DNA from 4 places in the Streptomyces sp. NPDC025618 genome. Region 2 is predicted to be linked to each of the others. Evidence: riboswitches for the same ligand, from Rfam matches in the RefSeq annotation. Region 2 holds a riboswitch; each other region holds the start of a gene.
The links. Region 2 has a riboswitch for cobalamin ahead of ACZ4A5_RS20940 (ribonucleoside-diphosphate reductase subunit alpha). Riboswitches for the same ligand answer to the same signal wherever they lie in the genome.

Region 1 (4,947 bases), on a different contig from region 2:
TGGGGGTCCGGGGGTCTCCCCCGGTTTCGGGAAGGGGCGGGGCTGGGGAAAGAGCCCGCCGCAGGCGCGAGCCCCCCGCCCCTCACCCCCGCGTCAAAGACAAAAGCTCCCGCCCCGGCCCCACCGGCACATGTCCCGCCCGCCACACCGCCCGCAGATCACGCCGCAGGCGAACTCCCACCGGCACCTCCACGAGCCGCCGGGAAGCCAGCTCCTCACCCACCGCGAGCTCGCTCAGCACGGAAGGTCCCGCGCCGCTCACGACGGCGGACTTCACGGCCGTCGTCGACGACAGTTCGAGCAGGGGGACGGCGAGACCCCCGTGAGAAGCGAGCGCGGCGTCGAGCACCTGCCGCGTCCCCGAGCCGGGTTCGCGCAGGATCAAGGGGGTGGCCGCCAGCTCCGCAGGGGGCAGCGGGGCGCGGCGGCGCGCCCACGCGTGGGAGGGGGCCACCACGACGACGAGCCGGTCGTGGCCGACGACCGCGCCGTCCAGGCCGGCCGGCACGGCCAGGCCCTCGACGAAGCCGAGGTCGGCCTCACCGGCGCGCAGCCGGTCGGCGACGGCGGCGGAGTTCCCGGCGAGCAGCGAGACGGCGGTGCCGGGCAACTGCCGGTGCAGGGCGATGAGCCAGCCCGGCAGCAGGTATTCGGCGATGGTCATGCTCGCGGCGACCCGCAGCCGCGAGTCCCGGCGCCCGCGCAGCGCCCGCGTCCCCGCGTCGAACGCCTCGGCGGCCTCGACGACCCGCCCGGCCCAGTCGGTGACGAGCGCCCCCGCCTCCGTGAGCCGCGAGCCGCGCGGTGAGCGTTCGACCAGGGCCACGCCGAGCTGTCGCTCCATGCTGCGGATCCGGCTGCTGGCGGCCGGCTGGGTGATGCCCAGCTCCTTCGCCGCCCGCCCCAGGCTGCCCAGCCGGGCCACGGCGAGCAGGAGCTCCAGCGCCCCGAGATCGGGTACCCGGTGGGCGAGAGGGCTGCTCGGATCACTCATAAACCCAGCTTATGCCCTCATAGACCGATGGCCTCTGGTTGCACGGAGTGCCATGGGTGATCGTGGAGGCATGACCACGCTCGTCCACCCCAGCCCCACCCCTCTCACGCGTCACGAACCGCGGCCGGGTGTCCGCCATCTCGGCCCGAACTGGTACGCCGCCGTGATGGGCACCGCCATCGTCGCGGGCGCCGGAGCCGCGCTCCCGGCGCACTCGCCGGGGCTGCGGGTGGCGTACGAGGCCGTCTGGGCGCTGGCCGCCCTCGCTCTCCTCACCCTGCTCGCCGCCCGCGCCGCGCACTGGGCGCGCCACGGTGACCAGGCCCGGCGGCACCTCGCCGACCCGGGCGTCGCGCCGTTCTACGGCTGCCTGGCCATGGCCCTGCTCGCCGTCGGCGGCACCACCCTCTCCGTCGGCTCGGGCGTCATCGGCACGTCCGCGGCCGTGGCCGTCGACTCCGTCCTGTGGGTGGGCGGCACCGTGCTCGGCCTGGTCGCCGCTGCGGGCATCCCGTATCTGATGGTGACCCGGCACCGGGTCGAGCCCGGCGCCGCCTCGCCCGTCTGGCTGCTGCCGGTGGTCGCCCCCATGGTCTCCGCCGCGAACGGCCCGGCGCTGGTCGCGCACCTGCCGGCCGGGCAGTGGCGGGCGGCGATGCTGCTGGGCTGCTACGCGCTGTTCGGCATGAGCCTGCTGATGACGCTCGCCATCCTGCCGATGCTCCTCTCGCGGCTGGTGCACCACGGTCCGCTGCCCCTGGCGATGACCCCGACCCTCTTCCTGGTGCTGGGCCCGCTGGGCCAGTCCGCGACGGCCGTGAACAACCTCGCCGACGCGGCGCCGGGAGCCGTCGCGGCCCCGTACGCGCACGCGATGTCCGCGTTCGGCGTGCTCTACGGCGTCCCGGTGATGGGCTTCGCGCTGCTGTGGCTGGCGCTGGCCACGGCCATGGTGGTGGGCGCGTTCCGGCGCGGGATGGGCTTCGGGATGACGTGGTGGGGCTTCACCTTTCCCATCGGCACCTGCGTCACCGGCGCCGCGGCGCTCGCCCGCCACACCCACCTGCACGCCTTCACCTGGCTGGCCGTCGGGCTCTACGCCCTGCTCGTCGCCGCCTGGGCGGTCGCCGCGACCGGCACCCTGCGGGGGCTGGTCAACGGCCGGCTGCTCGCAGCGCCGCGGCCAGCACCCGCGGCGCTTCGGTGAGCGAAGGGCCGTACCACGTGAGGTGACGGCCGCTGACCAGCGCGTACGGCAGCCCGGGGAACGCCTCCGGGCCGTCGTCGGCACTGAAGCGGTACGGCTCGTCCGGCAGGACGACCAGCTCGGCGCCGCACGAGGTCAACTCCTCCAGGGGCACGCGGGGATAGCGCTCCGCGTGCCCCGCGTACGCGTGCGCCACGCCGAGCCGGGCGAGGACGTCCCCGGCGAAGGTGTCCCGGCCGAGGACCATCCACGGCCGCCGCCACACCGGCACCACCGCCCGCACGGCGCGGCCCGTGGCCCGTACGTCCCGCCACGCCTCCTCGGCCTCCGCCAGCCACGCCGGCCGCTCCAGCCCGCACCCCGCCACCAGCACCCGTTCCAGCTCCGTGAACGCCTGCTCCAGCGTGCGCACTTCGGTGACCAGCACCCGCAGGCCCGCCGCGCGCAGAGCGGCGAGGTCGGGGGCGCGGTTCTCCTCCTCGTTGGCGAGGACGAGGTCGGGCGCGAGGGCGGCGATACGGGCCACGTCGGGGTTCTTCGTGCCGCCGATCCGCGTGACGCCGAGCCCGGCGGGGCGCTCGCACCAGTCGGTGGCACCGACGAGCAGCCCGGGCGCGCTGACGGCCACGGCCTCGGTGAGTGAGGGGACGAGGGACACCACGCGCCGTACGGCAGTGCGAATGGCCATGATCATAGAGTACGCCCGGGCGGCAACTCCTGTGACTATGCTGGCCGGTGCAGCTGGTTCGCCCCGTCCGCCAGTCGGGAGCGTCGCAAGAGGGAATCCGGTGCGAATCCGGAACTGCCCCGCAGCGGTGAGTGGGAACGAAAGCGGTCATACGCACTGGACGCCGTCCGGGAAGCGACCGCCGGTAGGTGACCGGCCCCTCGACGAGGGACCGGGGCGCGCCCGCGAGTCCGAAGACCTGCCACTGCCCGTATGCCCGCACGGGGTACGGACCGCACGAACTCCGGAGGAGAGTTCCGTGAAGCAGACGCATGTCGCACGTGTGAATCCCACGCTGCACGGCTATCCGCGGCAAGGCCCGGGCCGTGAGCTGAAGAAGGCCACCGAGAGCTATTGGGCCGGCCGCTTGGACGCGCGGCAACTCCTGGAAACGGCCGCCGCGTTGCGCGCCGCGGCCCGCGAGGAGCTGCGCGAGGCGGGCATCACCGAGGTGCCCACCGGCGACTTCTCGTTCTACGACCATGTGCTGGACACCGCCTGGGCGGTCGGCGCGGTGCCCGAGCGGCACCGGGCGGCGGCCACGACCGAGCTCGACGTCTATTTCGCCATGGCCCGCGGCACGGCGGACACGCCACCGCTGGAGATGACGAAGTGGTTCGACACCAACTACCACTACCTCGTACCGGAATTGGGACCGGATGCGCAATTCACGCCGGATTCCCGTAAGCAGGTCGGCGAATTCCGTGAGGCACGCGACGCGGGCTTCACGGCCCGGCCCGTGCTGCTGGGACCGATCAGCTTCCTGCTGCTGGCCAAGCCCGCGCCCGGCGCCGGTGCGGACTTCGAGCCGCTGACGCTCCTCGACCGGCTGCTGCCCGTCTACGCCTCGCTGCTCGCCGACCTGCGGGCGGCCGGAGCGGAGTGGGCGCAGCTGGACGAGCCCGCGCTCGTACAGGACCGGCCCCGGTCCGTGCTGAACGCCACCGCCCGCGCCTACCGCGAGCTCGGCGCGCTCACGGACCGTCCCCAACTGCTGGTCGCGTCCTACTTCGACCGGCTCGGCGACGCCCTGCCGGTGCTCGCCCAGGCCCCGGTCGAGGGGCTCGCGATGGACTTCACCGGCCCCGCGGCCGCCAATCTCGAAGAGCTCGCCGCGCTCGGCGGGCTCCCCGGCAAGCGGCTCATCGCGGGCGTCGTCGACGGCCGCAACATCTGGGCCGCCGACCTGGAGCGGGCGCTCTCCACCCTCGCCACCCTGCTCGGCCTGGTCGACCGGCTCGACGTCGCGCCGTCCTGCTCCCTGCTGCATGTGCCGCTCGACGTCACCGCCGAACGCGACCTCGACCCGCAGATCGCCCGCTGGCTCTCCTTCGCCCGCCAGAAGACGGCCGAAGTCGCCACCCTCGCAAGGGCGCTGAGCGAGGGCCGCGAGGCGGTGGCACCCCAGCTCGCCGCCAACCGCGCCGCCCTCGCCTCCCGCGCGGGCTCCGCGCTGACCCGCGACGCGGCCGTACGGGACCGCTGCGCGGCCGTCACCGCCGAGGACACCCGCCGCCCGCAGCCGTACGCGGAACGGGCCGCCGCCCAGCGCGCCCGGCTGGGCCTCCCGCCGCTGCCCACGACCACCATCGGCTCCTTCCCACAGACCGCCGAACTGCGCCGCGCGCGGGCCGATCTGCGCGCCGGGAAGATCACGGCCGAGGAGTACCGGGAGCGGATCGCCGCCGAGATCCGCGAGGTGATCGCCTTCCAGGAGAAGGCCGGCCTCGACGTGCTGGTGCACGGCGAGCCCGAACGCAACGACATGGTCCAGCACTTCGCCGAGCGGCTGAACGGCTACCTCGCCACCCGGCACGGCTGGGTGCAGTCCTACGGCACGCGCTACGTCCGGCCGCCGATCCTCGCCGGTGACGTCTCGCGGCCCGCGCCGATGACCGTCGAATGGACCCGCTACGCCCAGTCGTTGACCCAGCGCCCCGTGAAGGGCATGCTCACCGGCCCCGTCACCATGCTGTCCTGGTCCTTCGTCCGCGACGACCAGCCGCTCGCCGAGACCGC
Region 2 (4,947 bases):
CGGGGAGTGGCTGTCGCGCGGGGCGACGCTCCAGGAGATGCGGGAAGCGCTCACCGAGGGGCTGCCGGAGCGCGTCCACTCCCCCGTCGGGATCCTCCGCGACCGGCTGACACGCAAGATGCCGGATCCCGCCCCCGAGCCCGCTCCACGGCCACAGCCACTGCGCGCCTGCACCGGCACCTGCGGCCGCGTGATCCGGCCCGTCGCCGACGAGACCACGTGCCGCGACTGCCGGCTGGAGACAGCCGGAAGCGACGCTTCCGGGGCGGAAGGGGCAACTCAGCGCGGCATGAGCGCCGTTCGGGCCGCGCTGGAGGCTTGCGTATGGCCGAGGCCCGTCACCTGACCTCAGATGACGTTGCCATACCGATATGCGGACAGGGGGTGACTCCCAGCAGGACCCTGACCTAGATTTCCTGCGCATCACGCAGTGATCACCTAGGGGGGAGTCGCCACCATGACAGAACCACCGATGGAGCCACCGGAGCGCGGGCGCGGGCCCGTTGTCACGGTGCCGATGGTCGTGGCCGGGGTGTGTCTCGCCATTCCCTTCGTCGCCATGCTGTGGGTCGACTCCTACGCGCGGCTCACGCCCGCGTTCATCGGGATCCCGTTCTTCTACTGGTACCAGATGCTGTGGGTGCTGATCTCGACCGCGCTCACCGTCATCGCGTACACGCTCGTGCGACGACACGAGCGGAACGAGCGGATCCGTAAGGCGGGTGAGCGGGCGTGAAGGACGGCGTGAACGGCGTGGCGCTCGCCGTGTTCATCTTCTTCTTCCTCGTCGTCACGGTGATGGGGTTCGTCGCCTCCCGGTGGCGGCGCGCGGAGAACGCGGACAACCTCGACGAATGGGGGCTGGGCGGGCGGTCGTTCGGTACCTGGATCACCTGGTTCCTGCTGGGCGGCGACCTCTATACCGCCTATACCTTCGTCGCCGTGCCGGCGGCCATCTACGCGGGGGGCGCGGCGGGATTCTTCGCGGTGCCTTACACGATCCTGTGTTATCCGCTGGTGTTCACCTTCCTGCCCCGGCTCTGGTCGGTGGCGCACAAGCACGGTTATGTGACGTCCTCGGACTTCGTGCGCGGCCGGTTCGGGTCGAAGGGGCTGTCGCTGGCGCTCGCGCTGACCGGGCTGCTCGCGACCATGCCGTACATCGCGCTCCAACTCGTCGGCATTCAGGCCGTGCTGGACGTGCTCGGGGTCGGTGGCGGTTCCAACTGGTTCATGAAGGACCTGCCGCTGCTCATCGCCTTCGGCGTGCTCGCGGCCTATACGTATTCGGCCGGACTGCGGGCTCCCGCGCTCATCGCCTTCGTCAAGGACGCGCTGATCTACATCGTGATCATCGTGGCCATCATCTACATCCCCATCAGGCTGGGGGGTTTCGAGCACATCTTCGCGAAGGCCGGGGACGCCTTCGCCGAGAAGAATCCGGCGACGGGCAAACCGCGCGGTTCCCTGGTGAGCGGTCCGGACGCGCAATGGGCGTACGCGACGCTCGCGCTCGGCTCGGCGATGGCGCTGTTCCTCTATCCGCATTCGGTGACCGCGGTCCTCTCCAGCAAGAGCCGCAACGTCATCCGCCGCAACACCACGATCCTGCCGCTCTATTCGCTGATGCTGGGCCTGCTGGCCATGCTCGGCTTCATGGCGATCGCCGCGGGCGTCAAGGTGAAGAACGGCCAGCTGGCCATCCCGCAGCTCTTCGAGGACATGTTCCCGGACTGGTTCACGGGCGTCGCCTTCGCGGCCATCGGGATCGGCGCGCTGGTGCCGGCGGCCATCATGTCCATCGCCGCGGCGAATCTCTTCACCCGGAACATCTACAAGGACTTCATCCGGCCGGACGCCTCGCCCGAGCGCGAGGCGAAGGTCTCCAAGCTCGCCTCGCTGCTGGTGAAGGTCGGCGCGCTCGTCTTCGTCCTGACGATGGACAAAACGGTCGCGATCAATTTCCAGCTGCTCGGCGGCATCTGGATCCTCCAGACCGTCCCGGCACTCGTGGGCGGGCTCTTCACCCGCTGGTTCCACCGGTGGGGGCTGCTGGCGGGGTGGGCGGTCGGTATGGCGTACGGGACGTGGCGGGCGTATGACACGCCCAGTGCGACTCAGGATCATTTCGGGAATACGAACCTTATTCCGTTCATCGGGGAGAAGGGGTATATCGGGCTTACGGCTTTCGTCCTGAATGTGCTTGTCGCGGTGGTGCTCACGGTGGTGTTCAAGGCGGTGGGTGTGCGGGATGGCGTGGACGAGACCCAACCGTCCGATTACACGGCTGATGTGGGCGATCCGGGCGTAGTGGAGGAATTGCCGCCTGCGACGGCGGGGGCGCCGGGGGGTCACTGACGCCTGCGGCGGGCTTTGTTCCCCTACCCCGCCCCTTCCCGGCTGCGTCCGATGTGCGGCTCCGCCGCGTGGGGGCGCCGCCCCAGACCCCGCAACACGCTTCGCGCGTTGTCCTCAAACGCCGGACGGGCTGAATGGCGTACCCACATCAGCCAAAACCAGCCCGTCCGGCGATTGAGGACGCGGCCGCAGGCCGCTGGACATGACCGCAGGCCGCAGCGAAACCCGCGGCCGGGGCCCCGGGGCCCCACCGACACCCCCAGACACCCCCCAGACGCACCGCCGCACCCCCACCCACCCCGCGCCCCACCCAGGGCCGCGGCGCGCTCGACAGGGCGCGTGGCGGCCCTTCGTCATGCCCCTTGCGGGCAGGCCCTGTTAGCACATTCCGACCCGCGCGATTACCGCGCGACACAAGATGTGGTGGTGCATGCGACGGCCAGCACTAGATGTATGCTCGTCCTCGCTGTCGTCGCAGGGGAATCCGGTGGAAATCCGGAACTGTCCCGCAACGGTGCATGTATGCCGTAATGACGCATGCAGGAGTCCGAGTACCTGCCGACAGCACGCCCACCGCTGAGCCGCACCGGCTCGCACCGGGCGTTTTGTATTCGTCCGGGCCTCGCGGGTTGGGCCGATGGACGCTACGAGCATGCCCTGATGCCTCAGGCATGCCCGTACGCGCCCGTCGCGCGCCACCCGCCCGGCCCCTTGCCGAGCGAGGGAGAGCCTCAGTGACCATCGCGCCCGCCGATCCGGTCTCAGCATCCGCGGAAGCGACCGGCGGCCCCGGGACCGCGCTGCTGCGCACCCTGACCGACCTCACCGCCGATCTGTCCGCCACCGACCCCGGAAAGGTCGCCGCCGCCGCGCTGCGGGGCCGCCACCCGGGCTCGGACGAGGCCGAACTGCGGTCCCTGGCCACCGAGGCCGCCGCCGGCCTGATCGCCGAGGAGCCCGAGTACTCCAAGCTCGCGGCCCGCCTGCTCACCCTCGCCATCGCCGAGGAGGCCGCCGGACAGGGCGCCGTCTCCTTCTCCGCGTCCGTCGCGACCGGCCACCGCGAGGGCCTGATCGCCGACGACACCGCCGCCTTCGTGGCGACCCACGCCGCGCGCCTCGACGAGCTCGTCGAGAAGGCGCTCGCCGACGGCGCCGACGACCGCTTCGGCTACTTCGGCCTGCGCACCCTGCACAGCCGCTACCTGCTGCGCCACCCGATCACCCGGCAGGTCATCGAGACCCCGCAGCACTTCCTGCTGCGCGTGGCCTGCGGCCTGGCCGAGGACCACTCGGTGCGGGCCCTGGAGGACGTCGCCGAGCTCTACGGGCTGACGAGCACCCTGTCGTACCTGCCCTCCTCCCCCACGCTCTTCAACTCCGGCACCCGCCACCCGCAGATGTCCTCCTGCTATCTGCTGGACTCGCCGCTGGACGAGCTGGACTCGATCTACGACCGCTACCACCAGGTGGCGCGCCTGTCGAAGCACGCCGGCGGCATCGGCCTGTCCTACAGCCGCATCCGCTCGCGCGGTTCGCTGATCCGGGGCACCAACGGGCACTCCAACGGCATCGTGCCGTTCCTGCGCACGCTCGACGCCTCCGTGGCGGCGGTCAACCAGGGCGGCCGGCGCAAGGGCGCGGCCTGTGTCTATCTGGAGACGTGGCACGCGGACATCGAGGAGTTCCTGGAGCTCCGCGACAACACCGGTGAGGAGGCCCGCCGCACGCACAACCTCAACACCGCGCACTGGATCCCGGACGAGTTCATGCGCCGCGTCGAGGCGGACGCCGACTGGTCGCTGTTCTCCCCGGCCGACACGCCCGAGCTGGTCGACCTGTGGGGCGACGAGTTCGACGCCGCGTACCGCAAGGCCGAGGCCGAGGGCAAGGCCGTCCGGCAGATCCCGGCGCGCGTGCTGTACTCCCGGATGATGCGCACCCTCGCGCAGACCGGCAACGGCTGGATGACCTTCAAGGACGCGTCCAACCGCACCGCGAACCAGACCGCCGAGCCCGGCAAGGTCGTCCACTCCTCGAACCTGTGCACCGAGATCCTCGAGGTCACGGACGACGGCGAGACGGCCGTCTGCAACCTCGGCTCGGTCAACCTGGCGCAGCACCTGGGTACCGACGGCGAGATGGACTGGGAGAAGCTCGACCGTACGGTCCGTACGGCCGTGACGTTCCTCGACCGCGTCGTGGACATCAACTTCTACCCGACCGAGCAGGCCGGCAACTCCAACAGCCGCTGGCGCCCGGTGGGCCTGGGCCTGATGGGTCTCCAGGACGTCTTCTTCCGGCTCCGGCTGCCCTTCGACTCCCCCGAGGCGAAGGAGCTGTCCACCCGGATCTCCGAGCGCATCATGCTCGCGGCCTACGAGGCGTCCGCCGATCTCGCCGAGCGGCACGGCCCGCACCCGGCCTGGTCCGCGACCCGCACCGCCCGCGGCGTGCTGCACCCGGACCACTACCCGAACGCCGAGCAGCGCTGGGCCGACCGCTGGGAGGCGCTGCGCGCCCGCATCGCCGAGGTCGGCATGCGCAACTCGCTGCTGCTGGCGATCGCCCCGACGGCCACCATCGCCT
Region 3 (4,947 bases), on a different contig from region 2:
CCCGCTTACCCCTTCCCCTGCCCGTACCCCCGAAGCTTCCCCATCGCCTCCTCGAGCTGCGGGAGAGTCAGCAACGCCGGCCCGCCCCCCGGCACGGCCGCCGACGTCAGCCACACCCGGCACATCCACTCCAGCTGAGCGGTCCGGTCGTACGCCTCGTCGAGGGTCGCGCCGTGAACGACCGTGCCGTGGTTCCGCAGGAGGCAGCCCGTGCGGTCCTCCAAGGCCCGGAGCATGTTGCTGGCGAGTTCGTCCGTGCCGTAGAGCGCGTAGTCGGCGACCCTCACCGGACCACCCAGCGCCCCCGCCATGTAGTGGACCAGCGGCAGCTCGTCGACCAGGCCCGCGGCCGCCGTCGCGTGGACGGCGTGGGTGTGCACGACGGCCGCCGCGTCGGTGGAGCGGTAGACGGCCAGGTGCATGGGGAGCTCGCTGGTGGGGGTCAGCTCGCCGAGGACCTGGCGGCCGTCGAGGTCGACGCCGACCGCGTCCTCGGGGCGGAGCCGGTCGTACGGGACGCCGGTGGGCGTGACAAGAACGACATCGCCGACCCTCGCGGAGACGTTGCCGGAGGTGCCGACCACCAGTCCGTCCGCCACGGTGCGGCGGGCGGTGGCCACGACCTCGGCCCAGGCCCGCGCGATGTCGTCGCTCGTGCCGCCGTCGTCACCCTGTGCTGTGTTCGATATGCGCATCGCCATCCCCCTCCGGTTCACGTCACTACTCGGTCCGACCCAGTTCACCTTCCGTTCACCCAGGGTCTTTACGGTCACCGCTGTACTGACCATCGAGCTGATTGCCTGGGTGAATGGAACACATCACGCTTCTCATCGGGATCGTGATCGTCACGGCCTTGGTGTTCGACTTTACGAACGGCTTCCACGACACGGCCAACGCCATGGCCACCACCATCTCCACCGGGGCGCTCAAGCCCAAGGTCGCGGTGGCGATGTCGGCGGTTCTCAATCTCGTCGGCGCGTTCCTGTCCGTCGAGGTCGCCAAGACCATCTCCGGGGGCATCATCGACGAGAGTGCCGGGATCAGACCCGAAGTGATCTTCGCGGGGCTGATCGGCGCGATCGTCTGGAATCTGCTGACGTGGCTGGCCGGTCTGCCCTCCAGTTCCTCCCACGCCCTCTTCGGCGGCCTGATCGGCGCGACCATCGTGTCCGTCGGTTTCAACGCGGTGAACGCCGACAAGGTCGTCATGAAGGTCCTCATCCCGGCCGTCGCGGCGCCCATCGTGGCGGGCATCGCCGCCATGGTCGCCACCCGGCTCACCTACCGGCTCGCCAAGGGCCGTGACGAGAAGGAGACCGCCAAGGGCTACCGCGCCGGGCAGATCGCCTCGGCCGCCCTGGTCTCCCTCGCCCACGGCACCAACGACGCGCAGAAGACGATGGGTGTCATCACCCTCGCGCTCGTGACCGGCGGCGTCGTCGCCCCGCACTCCGACCCGCCGCTGTGGGTCATCGTCTCCGCGGGCCTGGCCATCGCGCTCGGTACGTACCTGGGCGGCTGGCGCATCATCCGTACGCTCGGCAAGGGCCTCACCGACATCCAGCCGCCGCAGGGCTTCGCCGCCCAGACCGGCGCCGCGACCGTGATCCTCGCCTCCTCGCACATCGGCTTCGCCCTCTCCACCACCCAGGTCTGCTCCGGCGCGATCATGGGCTCCGGCCTCGGCCGCAAGGGCGGCGTGGTGCGCTGGTCGACCGCGGGCCGGATGGCCGTCGCCTGGTGCCTGACGCTCCCGGCCGCGGGCATCGTCGCCGGTGGCGCCGCGTTCCTCGCCGACCAGGGCGACTGGGGCGTCACCACCGTCGCCGTGCTCGGCCTGCTGGTGTGCGGCGCGATCTACGCCGCTTCCCGCCGCAAGCCGGTCACCCACGACAGCGTCAACGAGGTCCAGCCGGAAACGGCGGAGCCGGCCGGTGTGGTCACCGCCGCGCTCCAGGCCGTCGCCCCGCCGCCGGCCGGCCCCGTGACCGCCGCCCCGGTGGTCGCCGTCTCCTCCGAAGCCGGGCGCACCCCCGCCGCCGCGGCGAGCTAAGGAATCCACACCATGCACATCGACTGGGCAGCTCTCGGTCAGGTCTTCGGCGTCAGCGTCGTGGTGACCGTCGGATTGGTCGGCGTCTTCACGCTCGGGATCGTGGGCACGTCCCGCCCTGCGGGCGGGGCGGCTCCGGGGGGTCTGGCGCGGTCCGGGGCGTATGCGTGCTTTGCGCTGTGCGCGGCGGCTGTGGGGTACGGGATCTTTTTGATCGTGGGGTAGGTGGGTTGCCGCCTGCGGCGGGGCTTTTCCCCTACCCGCCCCTTCCCGAAACTGGGGCTGTCGCCCCAGACCCCGCAACACGGCTTCGCCGCGTTGCCCTCAAACTCCCCCAGCTACCGCTGGGAGGTGCCCCCAACGGGCTGAATATCAGCCCGTCCGGCGTTTGAGGACGCGCCCGCAGGGCGCTGGGGGTCCGGGGGTCTCCCCCGGTTTCGGGAAGGGGCGGGGCTGGGGCACAAGCCCGCCGCAGGCGCGGCGGACCCGCACCCGGCAACGGCCCCGCCACCAAAGCCCCGCTCACCCGCCCCCAGGGAAGTTGACGCCCGTTCACACCCCATGGTGGACTTCCGGGGCCAAACGGCGACAGCAGAGGAAGCCGGTGCGAGTCCGGCGCGGTCCCGCCACTGTCACCGGGGAGCGTCTCCCCCATCGGAGTGCCACGGCCCGCACTCGCGGGCGGGAAGGCCGGGGCGGCGTCGATCCGGGAGCCAGGAGACTCTGGTCGCCGGTCACGTCGAGCCAGGGCGCGGACCCTGAGTGAGGACACATCGCCATGTCCGGCTGCCGCCGACCATCCCGTTCCCCCGGATCCAGGTACCACGCGACGGCGGTCTGATCCGATGCGCGCCGATCACCTCGGTTTCGCCTGCGGTGCCACGCTCGGCTTTCTCGGCGACCTCGCTCTCGGCGACCCCCGCCGCGGCCACCCCGTGGCCGCTTTCGGACGTGCCGCGCAGGCCGTGGAGCAGCGGCTGTGGCGCGACCACCGCGGTCATGGCGCCCTGCACACGCTGCTGTGCGCGGGCGGCACCGTGGCCGCCGCCGGTGCGCTGGCCCGTGCCGTACGCCCCTCCCCCGCCGCCACGGTCGCCCTGACCGCCGCCACCACCTGGGCCGTGCTCGGCGGCACCTCGCTGGGCCGTGAGGCCCGCGCCATCGGGGGCGCGCTCGCCGTGGGCGACCTGGAGGTCGCCCGGGAGCGGCTGCCCCATCTGTGCGGGCGCGACCCCGAGGCGCTGGACGGTCCGCAGCTGGCCCGCGCCGTCGTGGAGTCCGTCGCGGAGAACACCTCCGACGCCGTCGTGGGCGCCCTCGTCTGGGGTGCGCTGGGCGGTGTTCCGGGGCTGGCCGGCTTCCGCGCCGTCAACACCCTGGACGCGATGGTGGGCCACAAGTCGCCCCGCTACCGCCGCTTCGGCTGGGCCTCGGCCCGGCTCGACGACGTCGTCGGCTGGCCCGGCGCCCGGCTCACCGCCGCCCTCGCCGTGCTCGCCGGGCCCGACCCGCGGGGCGCCTGGCGGGTGGCCCGGCGCGACGCGTCCCGGCACCCGAGCCCCAACGCGGGCCCGGTGGAAGCCGCGTTCGCGGGGGCGCTCGGTGTGCGCCTCGGCGGCACCCTCGCCTACAAGGGCCGCGTCGAGCACCGCCCCGTCCTGGGCGCGGAGAACCGCCCGGTGGAGGCCGCCGACATCGAGCGCGCCGTACGCCTCTCCCGGCGGGTGTCGCTGCTGGCGCTGGGCGTCGCGATCGGGGTGCGGGCCGCCGTCTCCCGGGGCCGTGCGGCGGGCAGCCTTTTCCCAGATCGCCTTACGAGGAGGAGCCGGTGACAGCGGACAAGGGCGGGCCCACGGGCCCGCTGGGCGGGGGCCTGCTCGTGGCCGGGACGACCTCGGACGCGGGCAAGAGCGTGGTGACCGCCGGGATCTGCCGGTGGCTGGTCCGCAAGGGCGTCAAGGTCGCGCCGTTCAAGGCGCAGAACATGTCGCTCAACTCCTTCGTGACCCGCGAGGGCGCGGAGATAGGCCGCGCGCAGGCCATGCAGGCCGCCGCGGCCCGGGTGGAGCCGTCGGCCCTGATGAACCCCGTGCTGCTCAAGCCCGGCGGCGACCGCAGCAGCCAGGTGGTGCTGATGGGCAAGCCGGTGGGCGAGCTCAGCGCGCGCGGGTATTTCGGGACGTCCGAGGGGTCGTCCCCCGGGGGGACACGGCACTGGGGGCGCCAGGAGCGGCTGTTCGGCACGGTGACCGAGTGCCTGGAGGAGCTGCGGCGCACCCACGACGCCGTGATCTGCGAGGGTGCGGGCAGCCCCGCCGAGATCAACCTGCGGCGCACCGACATCGTCAACATGGGCATAGCCCGGGCGGCGCGGCTGCCGGTCGTCGTGGTCGGGGACATCGACAGGGGCGGGGTGTTCGCGTCGTTCTTCGGTACGACGGCGCTGCTGTCCCGCGAGGACCAGGCGCACATAGCGGGCTATCTGGTCAACAAGTTCCGGGGTGACGTGACGCTGCTGGAACCCGGCCTGGAGATGCTGCGCGACCTGACCGGGCGGCCCACGGTCGGCGTGCTGCCCTTCGCCCACGGCCTCGGCATCGACGAGGAGGACGGCCTGCGGGTGTCGATGCGCGGCGCGGTGCGCGAGTCGGTGGTCGCCCCGCCGCACGGCGCCGACGTGCTGCGCGTCGCCGTGTGCGCGGTGCCGCTGATGTCGAACTTCACCGATGTCGACGCGCTCGCCGCCGAACCGGGCGTGGTCGTACGGTTCGTGGACCGCCCGGAGGAGCTCCTCGACGCGGACCTGGTCGTCGTGCCGGGCACCCGCGGCACCGTACGGGCGCTCGCCTGGCTGCGCGAGCGCGGGCTGGCGGACGCGATCGCGCGGCGCGCGG
Region 4 (4,947 bases), on a different contig from region 2:
GAGGCCGCGACGGCGGACGTCGACGAGCGGGTGCGGGTGCGGGTGGACGACGGCCGGGGCCGGCTGGGGCCGGCGTTCCCCTGGGCGCGGGTGGGGATGACCGCGCTGCTGCGGCACGCGGACGCGGTGGGGTGGCGGATGGCGGACCGCTGGGAGTCGGCGGGCCGTTCGTTCGCGGCGCTGCGGCTCTGACGCGGCGGGCCGCGGCGAGCGGGCCCCCGGGTCAGCCGCCCTGGTGGTGGGCGATCACTTCCTCCAGGGATCCCTGGGGGACCTCACCCCCGGGGGTGAGTTTGTCGACCGCCTGCGGAATCACCCGGGCCAGCTGGTCCGCCGCCGCCTCCGGGGTGACGCCCGCCTTCTGGGCGACGTGGTCGAGCGCCTGATAGGGCAGGGCCTGCGCCACTTCCGGGCCGCTGAGCTCCTCGTTGGGCCCGGTGCCCACCCAGGAGTCGGTCTTCTCGCCGAGACCGCCCTCCTGGAGCTGCTGCAACAGGCCGGAGAGCGACTCCCCTCCCCCGCTGCCGAGCGCGCCGAGCAGCGAGCCCAGCAGAGAGCCTTCCTTGCTGCCGCCGAGCAGCCCGCCGAGCAGGGTTCCCAGATCGTTGTCCGCCATGTCTGCCGCCTTTCCCGGAAGCGCACCGATATGCCATCCATCTATCCCGGGACGGCGGATCCGGCCCGGGATGACGGGATGTTCACCCGTACGCAGCCATGGTCAGACGCGCTGCGGCGCCCGCGCGAACTCGGCCATTCCGTCCGCGAAACCGACCTCGGCGCGCCAGCCCAGCTCCTCGCGCAGGCGCCGCGACGAGGCGGTGATGTGGCGGACGTCGCCGAGCCGGTACTCGCCCGTGACGACGGGCGCCGGTCCGCCGTGCGCGGCGGCCAGGGCGGCGGCCATCTCGCCGATGGTGTGCGGGGTGTCGCTGCCGCAGTTGTACGCGCGCAGGGTGCCCGCGGGGCGGCTGTCGAGGTGTTCCAGGGCGAGGGCGTTCGCCGCGGCCACGTCGCGTACGTGCACGAAGTCGCGCCGCTGGCGGCCGTCCTCGAAGACGCGGGGGCCCTCGCCGCGGGCGAGCGAGGAGCGGAAGAAGGAGGCGACGCCCGCGTACGGGGTGTCGCGGGGCATGCCGGGGCCGTAGACGTTGTGGTAGCGCAGGGACACCGCCGTGCCGCCGGTGGCGCGGGCCCAGGCGGCGGCCAGGTGTTCCTGGGCGAGCTTGGTCGTCGCGTAGACGTTGCGGGGGTCGGCTGGCGCGTCCTCGTCGACGAGGCCCGGCGTCAGTTCCCGGCCGCAGCGCGGGCAGTGGGGTTCGTAGCGCCCGGCGTCGAGGTCCGCGGCCGCCCTCGGGCCGGGGCGCACCACGCCGTGCCGGGGGCACGCGTAGTGGCCCTCGCCGTAGACGACCATGGAGCCGGCGAGGACCAGGCGGCGTACGCCCGCGGCGGCCATCTCCGCGAGGAGCACGGCCGTGCCGAGGTCGTTGCAGCCCACATAGGCGGGCGCGTCGGCGAAGTCCTTGCCGAGGCCGACCATCGCGGCCTGGTGGCAGACGGCGTCGATGCCGCGCAGCGCGCCGGCCACGGCCGCGCGGTCGCGGAGGTCGGCGCCGGTCCACTCGACGCCGGCGGGCCGGGGCGGTGCCTCGGGGTGGGCCGCGGGCAGCAGGGCGTCGAGGACGACGGGCCGGTGGCCGCGGGCGGTGAGTGCGGTGACGATGTGCGAGCCGATGAAGCCCGCGCCTCCGGTGACGAGTACGCGCATGACCTCGACGTTAGGGGCGCGGGCCGCGGGGCGCCCGTTCCGGCGCCGCCCTGTCACCGGTCCGTAAGAACCGCGCCGGCCGTCAGCCCGTCTCGCTCGTGGCCGTGGCCGCGCGCGCCGCCCAGCGCTGCTCGACCTTGCCGAACCGCCAGTAGGCGAGCGCCGCCGCCCAGACCACCACGAAAAGGCCGACGATGACGAAGCCGACGTTGTCGAGGTTGAGGCCGGAGATCCAGCCGGTGACCGCGTCGTTCATATGGAGCTTGTCGTGCAGCACGGTGACCAGCTCGATGGTGCCGATGAGGAAGGCGACGGCGATCGACAGGCCGGTGATGGTGAGGTTGTAGTAGACCTTGCGGACGGGGTTGGAGAACGCCCACTGGTAGGCGAAGTTCATGAACGTGCCGTCGAGGGTGTCGAAGAGGCTCATCCCCGCGGCGAACAGCAGCGGCAGGCACAGGATCGCGTACCAGGGCAGCCCGGCGGCCGCGCCGCTGCCCGCCATCACCATGAGGGTGACCTCGGTGGCCGTGTCGAAGCCGAGGCCGAAGAGGAAGCCCAGGGGGTACATCTGGCCGGGGCGGGTGATGGAGCGGGTGAAGCGGCCGAGGACGCGGTTCATGAAGCCGCGCGAGTCCAGGTGCTGCTCCAGCTCGGCCTCGTCGTAACGGCCCTCGCGCATCGCGCGGAAGATGCGCAGGATGCCCGCGAGGGCGACGAGGTTGAGGGCGGCGATGAGGTAGAGGAAGCCGCCGGAGACCGACGTGCCGACGACGCCGAGGGTCTGGTGGGTGGTGGAGTCCTCGTCCATCAGCTTCCCGGCGAGCTGGGTGCCGCCCGCCACCAGCGCCGCCATGACGACGACCACGCTGGAGTGGCCGAGGGCGAACCAGAAGCCGACCGAGACCGGGCGCTTGCCGTCGGCCATCAGCTTGCGGGTGGTGTTGTCGATGGCGGCGATGTGGTCGGCGTCGAAGGCGTGCCGCATGCCGAGGGTGTAGGCGGTGACGCCGAGGCCGACGCCGTAGACCTTGGAGTCCACGGTGTAGTGGTCGGGGACGACGAGCAGGTAGAGCACGCCGAAGGCGACGACGTGCAGGGCGGCTATGACGCCCAGGAGGCCGGCGGTGCGCACGGTGTCCTGGCGGCGCCAGCGGAAGGCGGGCGGGCCGCCGGCGGCGGGCGCGGCGGGGGTTCGGGTGGGCAGGGTCATCTTGCGGGTCACGCTCCAGCACCTCGTGGATCTTCTCGTGAGATGCCGTGGCCGGTCTCCTGGCTTACGGGTCGTTCGCGCCCGCCCCTGCCTTCCCGGCAGCCGGCTGCGGCCAGTGGCTCCACGCGCCCGTGGGATGCGCGCGGAACGGGACGGTAGCTCCCCGATCACAGTGGCGAGGGCCGCTCCGGAGTGGGACCACGAGGGTCCGTCACCGGTCTTCCCGAGCACCACGGCCGGGCCACCTTAACGCCCTGACCGGCACGAGTGGCAAAGAAGTGGCAGTTGCCATAGCCAGGCAACAGCTTCCTCGGGGCTTTCCCGGCCCGACCGCCGCTCCGGAGCGCCGATGCTGGACGTGCCCCGCGGGCCGGTGCTACCAGTGCAGTTGACGGGTCTCCCCGTCCGGCAGAGAGAGGGCACACCCATGGCGGACACCGGGCAGGGACCGGAGCACGGGGTCGGATTCGTACGCCGGATCGGGCTGTTCCAGGCCACCACCATCAACATGAGCCAGATGTGCGGTATCGGACCCTTCGTCACCATCCCCCTGATGGTGGCGGCGTTCGGCGGCCCGCAGGCGGTGATCGGGTTCGTCGCGGGCGCGCTGCTGGCGCTCGCCGACGGGCTGATCTGGGCGGAGCTGGGGGCCTCGTTGCCGGGGGCGGGCGGCAGTTACGTGTATCTGCGGCAGGCGTTCCAGTACCGCAGCGGGAAGCTGATGCCGTTCCTGTTCGTGTGGACGGCCATGCTGTTCATCCCGCTGGGCATGTCGACGGGGATCATCGGCTTCGTGCAGTATCTCGGCTATCTGTGGCCGGGCATGGGACAGACCACCGGGGACCTCGTGGGGCTCGCGGTCATCGTGGCCATCGTCGCGGCGCTGTGGCGGCGGGTCGAGAACATCGCGCGGCTCACCGTGGTGCTGTGGGCGGTGATGATCGCCTCGGTCGTCCTCGTCATCGTCGCGGCGTTCACCCACTTCAGCCCGCACCGCGCCTTCACCTACCCCGCCCACGCCTTCGAGCTGACGACCAATCACTTCTGGATCGGCTTCGCGGCGGGCCTGACCATCGGCATCTACGACTACCTCGGCTACAACACCGCCGCCTACATGGGCGCGGAGATCAAGAATCCCGGGCGCACGATGCCGCGCGCCATCATCTACTCCATCCTCGGCATCATGGCGATCTATCTGCTGCTCCAGATCGGCACGCTGGGGGTCGTCGACTGGAAGCAGATGCTCGACGAGAACGCCACCGCGCACTCCTCCGTGGCCTCAGCGGTCCTGGAGACGGCCTGGGGCAAGGGCGCGGCCCGGACGGTCACGGTGCTGATCCTCCTCACGGCCGTCGCCTCCGTCCTCACCGGCCTCCTCGGCGGCTCCCGCGTGCCCTACGACGCCGCGCGGGACAAGGTCTTCTTCCGCTCCTTCGGCCGCCTGCACCCGCGCCACCACTTCCCCGTGCTGGGCCTGGCGTCGATGGGGGTCATCACCGGCATCGGCTTCCTGATCGGCCGTCATACGGACCTCACCACGCTGATCCAGCTGCTCACCACCGTGATGGTGATCGTCCAGGCGCTGGCCCAGGTGGTGGCGGTGTCGGTGCTGCGCCGCCGGCAGCCGGGGCTGCGCCGCCCGTACCGCATGTGGCTCTACCCGCTGCCGAGCCTGGTGGCGCTCGTGGGCTGGCTGGTGATCTACGGCTACGCGGACCGGAACTCCCCCGGCCGGCACCCCATCGAATGGTCGCTCGCCTGGGTCGCCGCGGGCTGTGTGGCGTTCGTGCTCTGGGCGCGCCACGAGAAGGTGTGGCCGTTCGGCCCGCGCGAGATCTCCGAGGAGTACCTGCACGCGCCCGACCCCGGCGCGGGCGCCGATCCCGACGGTTCCACGGGCCCGGGAGCGGGCCCCGACGCGGGCCCGGACCCGGACGCCGGACCGGGCGCGGGCCCGGGTGCCGAC

Region 1: linked by a shared signal. The riboswitch ahead of metE (5-methyltetrahydropteroyltriglutamate--homocysteine S-methyltransferase) and the one ahead of ACZ4A5_RS20940 (ribonucleoside-diphosphate reductase subunit alpha) in region 2 are both predicted to bind cobalamin.
Region 3: linked by a shared signal. The riboswitch ahead of ACZ4A5_RS24380 (cobalamin biosynthesis protein) and the one ahead of ACZ4A5_RS20940 (ribonucleoside-diphosphate reductase subunit alpha) in region 2 are both predicted to bind cobalamin.
Region 4: linked by a shared signal. The riboswitch ahead of nicT (Nickel transporter NicT) and the one ahead of ACZ4A5_RS20940 (ribonucleoside-diphosphate reductase subunit alpha) in region 2 are both predicted to bind cobalamin.

The regions. Positions count from the first base shown of each region.
Region 1 covers NZ_JBVHLW010000072.1:9,125-14,071, reverse strand. Annotated here, with positions in the region: gene ACZ4A5_RS30850 (LysR family transcriptional regulator) at 83-994, opposite strand; gene ACZ4A5_RS30845 (TDT family transporter) at 1,065-2,201, shown strand; gene ACZ4A5_RS30840 (helical backbone metal receptor) at 2,149-2,889, opposite strand; cobalamin riboswitch at 2,926-3,149, shown strand; gene metE (5-methyltetrahydropteroyltriglutamate--homocysteine S-methyltransferase) at 3,188-4,947, shown strand, end outside.
Region 2 covers NZ_JBVHLW010000025.1:25,823-30,769, reverse strand. Annotated here, with positions in the region: gene ACZ4A5_RS20955 (hypothetical protein) at 1-346, shown strand, start outside; gene ACZ4A5_RS20950 (DUF3311 domain-containing protein) at 458-736, shown strand; gene mctP (monocarboxylate uptake permease MctP) at 733-2,358, shown strand; adenosylcobalamin-variant (AdoCbl-variant) riboswitch at 2,825-2,923, shown strand; gene ACZ4A5_RS20940 (ribonucleoside-diphosphate reductase subunit alpha) at 3,093-4,947, shown strand, end outside.
Region 3 covers NZ_JBVHLW010000033.1:53,823-58,769, forward strand. Annotated here, with positions in the region: gene ACZ4A5_RS24365 (class II aldolase/adducin family protein) at 6-695, opposite strand; gene ACZ4A5_RS24370 (inorganic phosphate transporter) at 809-2,053, shown strand; gene ACZ4A5_RS24375 (hypothetical protein) at 2,066-2,278, shown strand; cobalamin riboswitch at 2,649-2,776, shown strand; gene ACZ4A5_RS24380 (cobalamin biosynthesis protein) at 2,899-3,885, shown strand; gene ACZ4A5_RS24385 (cobyric acid synthase) at 3,915-4,947, shown strand, end outside.
Region 4 covers NZ_JBVHLW010000021.1:87,317-92,263, reverse strand. Annotated here, with positions in the region: gene ACZ4A5_RS19130 (methyltransferase domain-containing protein) at 1-192, shown strand, start outside; gene ACZ4A5_RS19125 (YidB family protein) at 224-616, opposite strand; gene ACZ4A5_RS19120 (NAD-dependent epimerase/dehydratase family protein) at 719-1,768, opposite strand; gene nicT (Nickel transporter NicT) at 1,851-2,993, opposite strand; cobalamin riboswitch at 3,014-3,231, opposite strand; gene ACZ4A5_RS19110 (APC family permease) at 3,409-4,947, shown strand, end outside.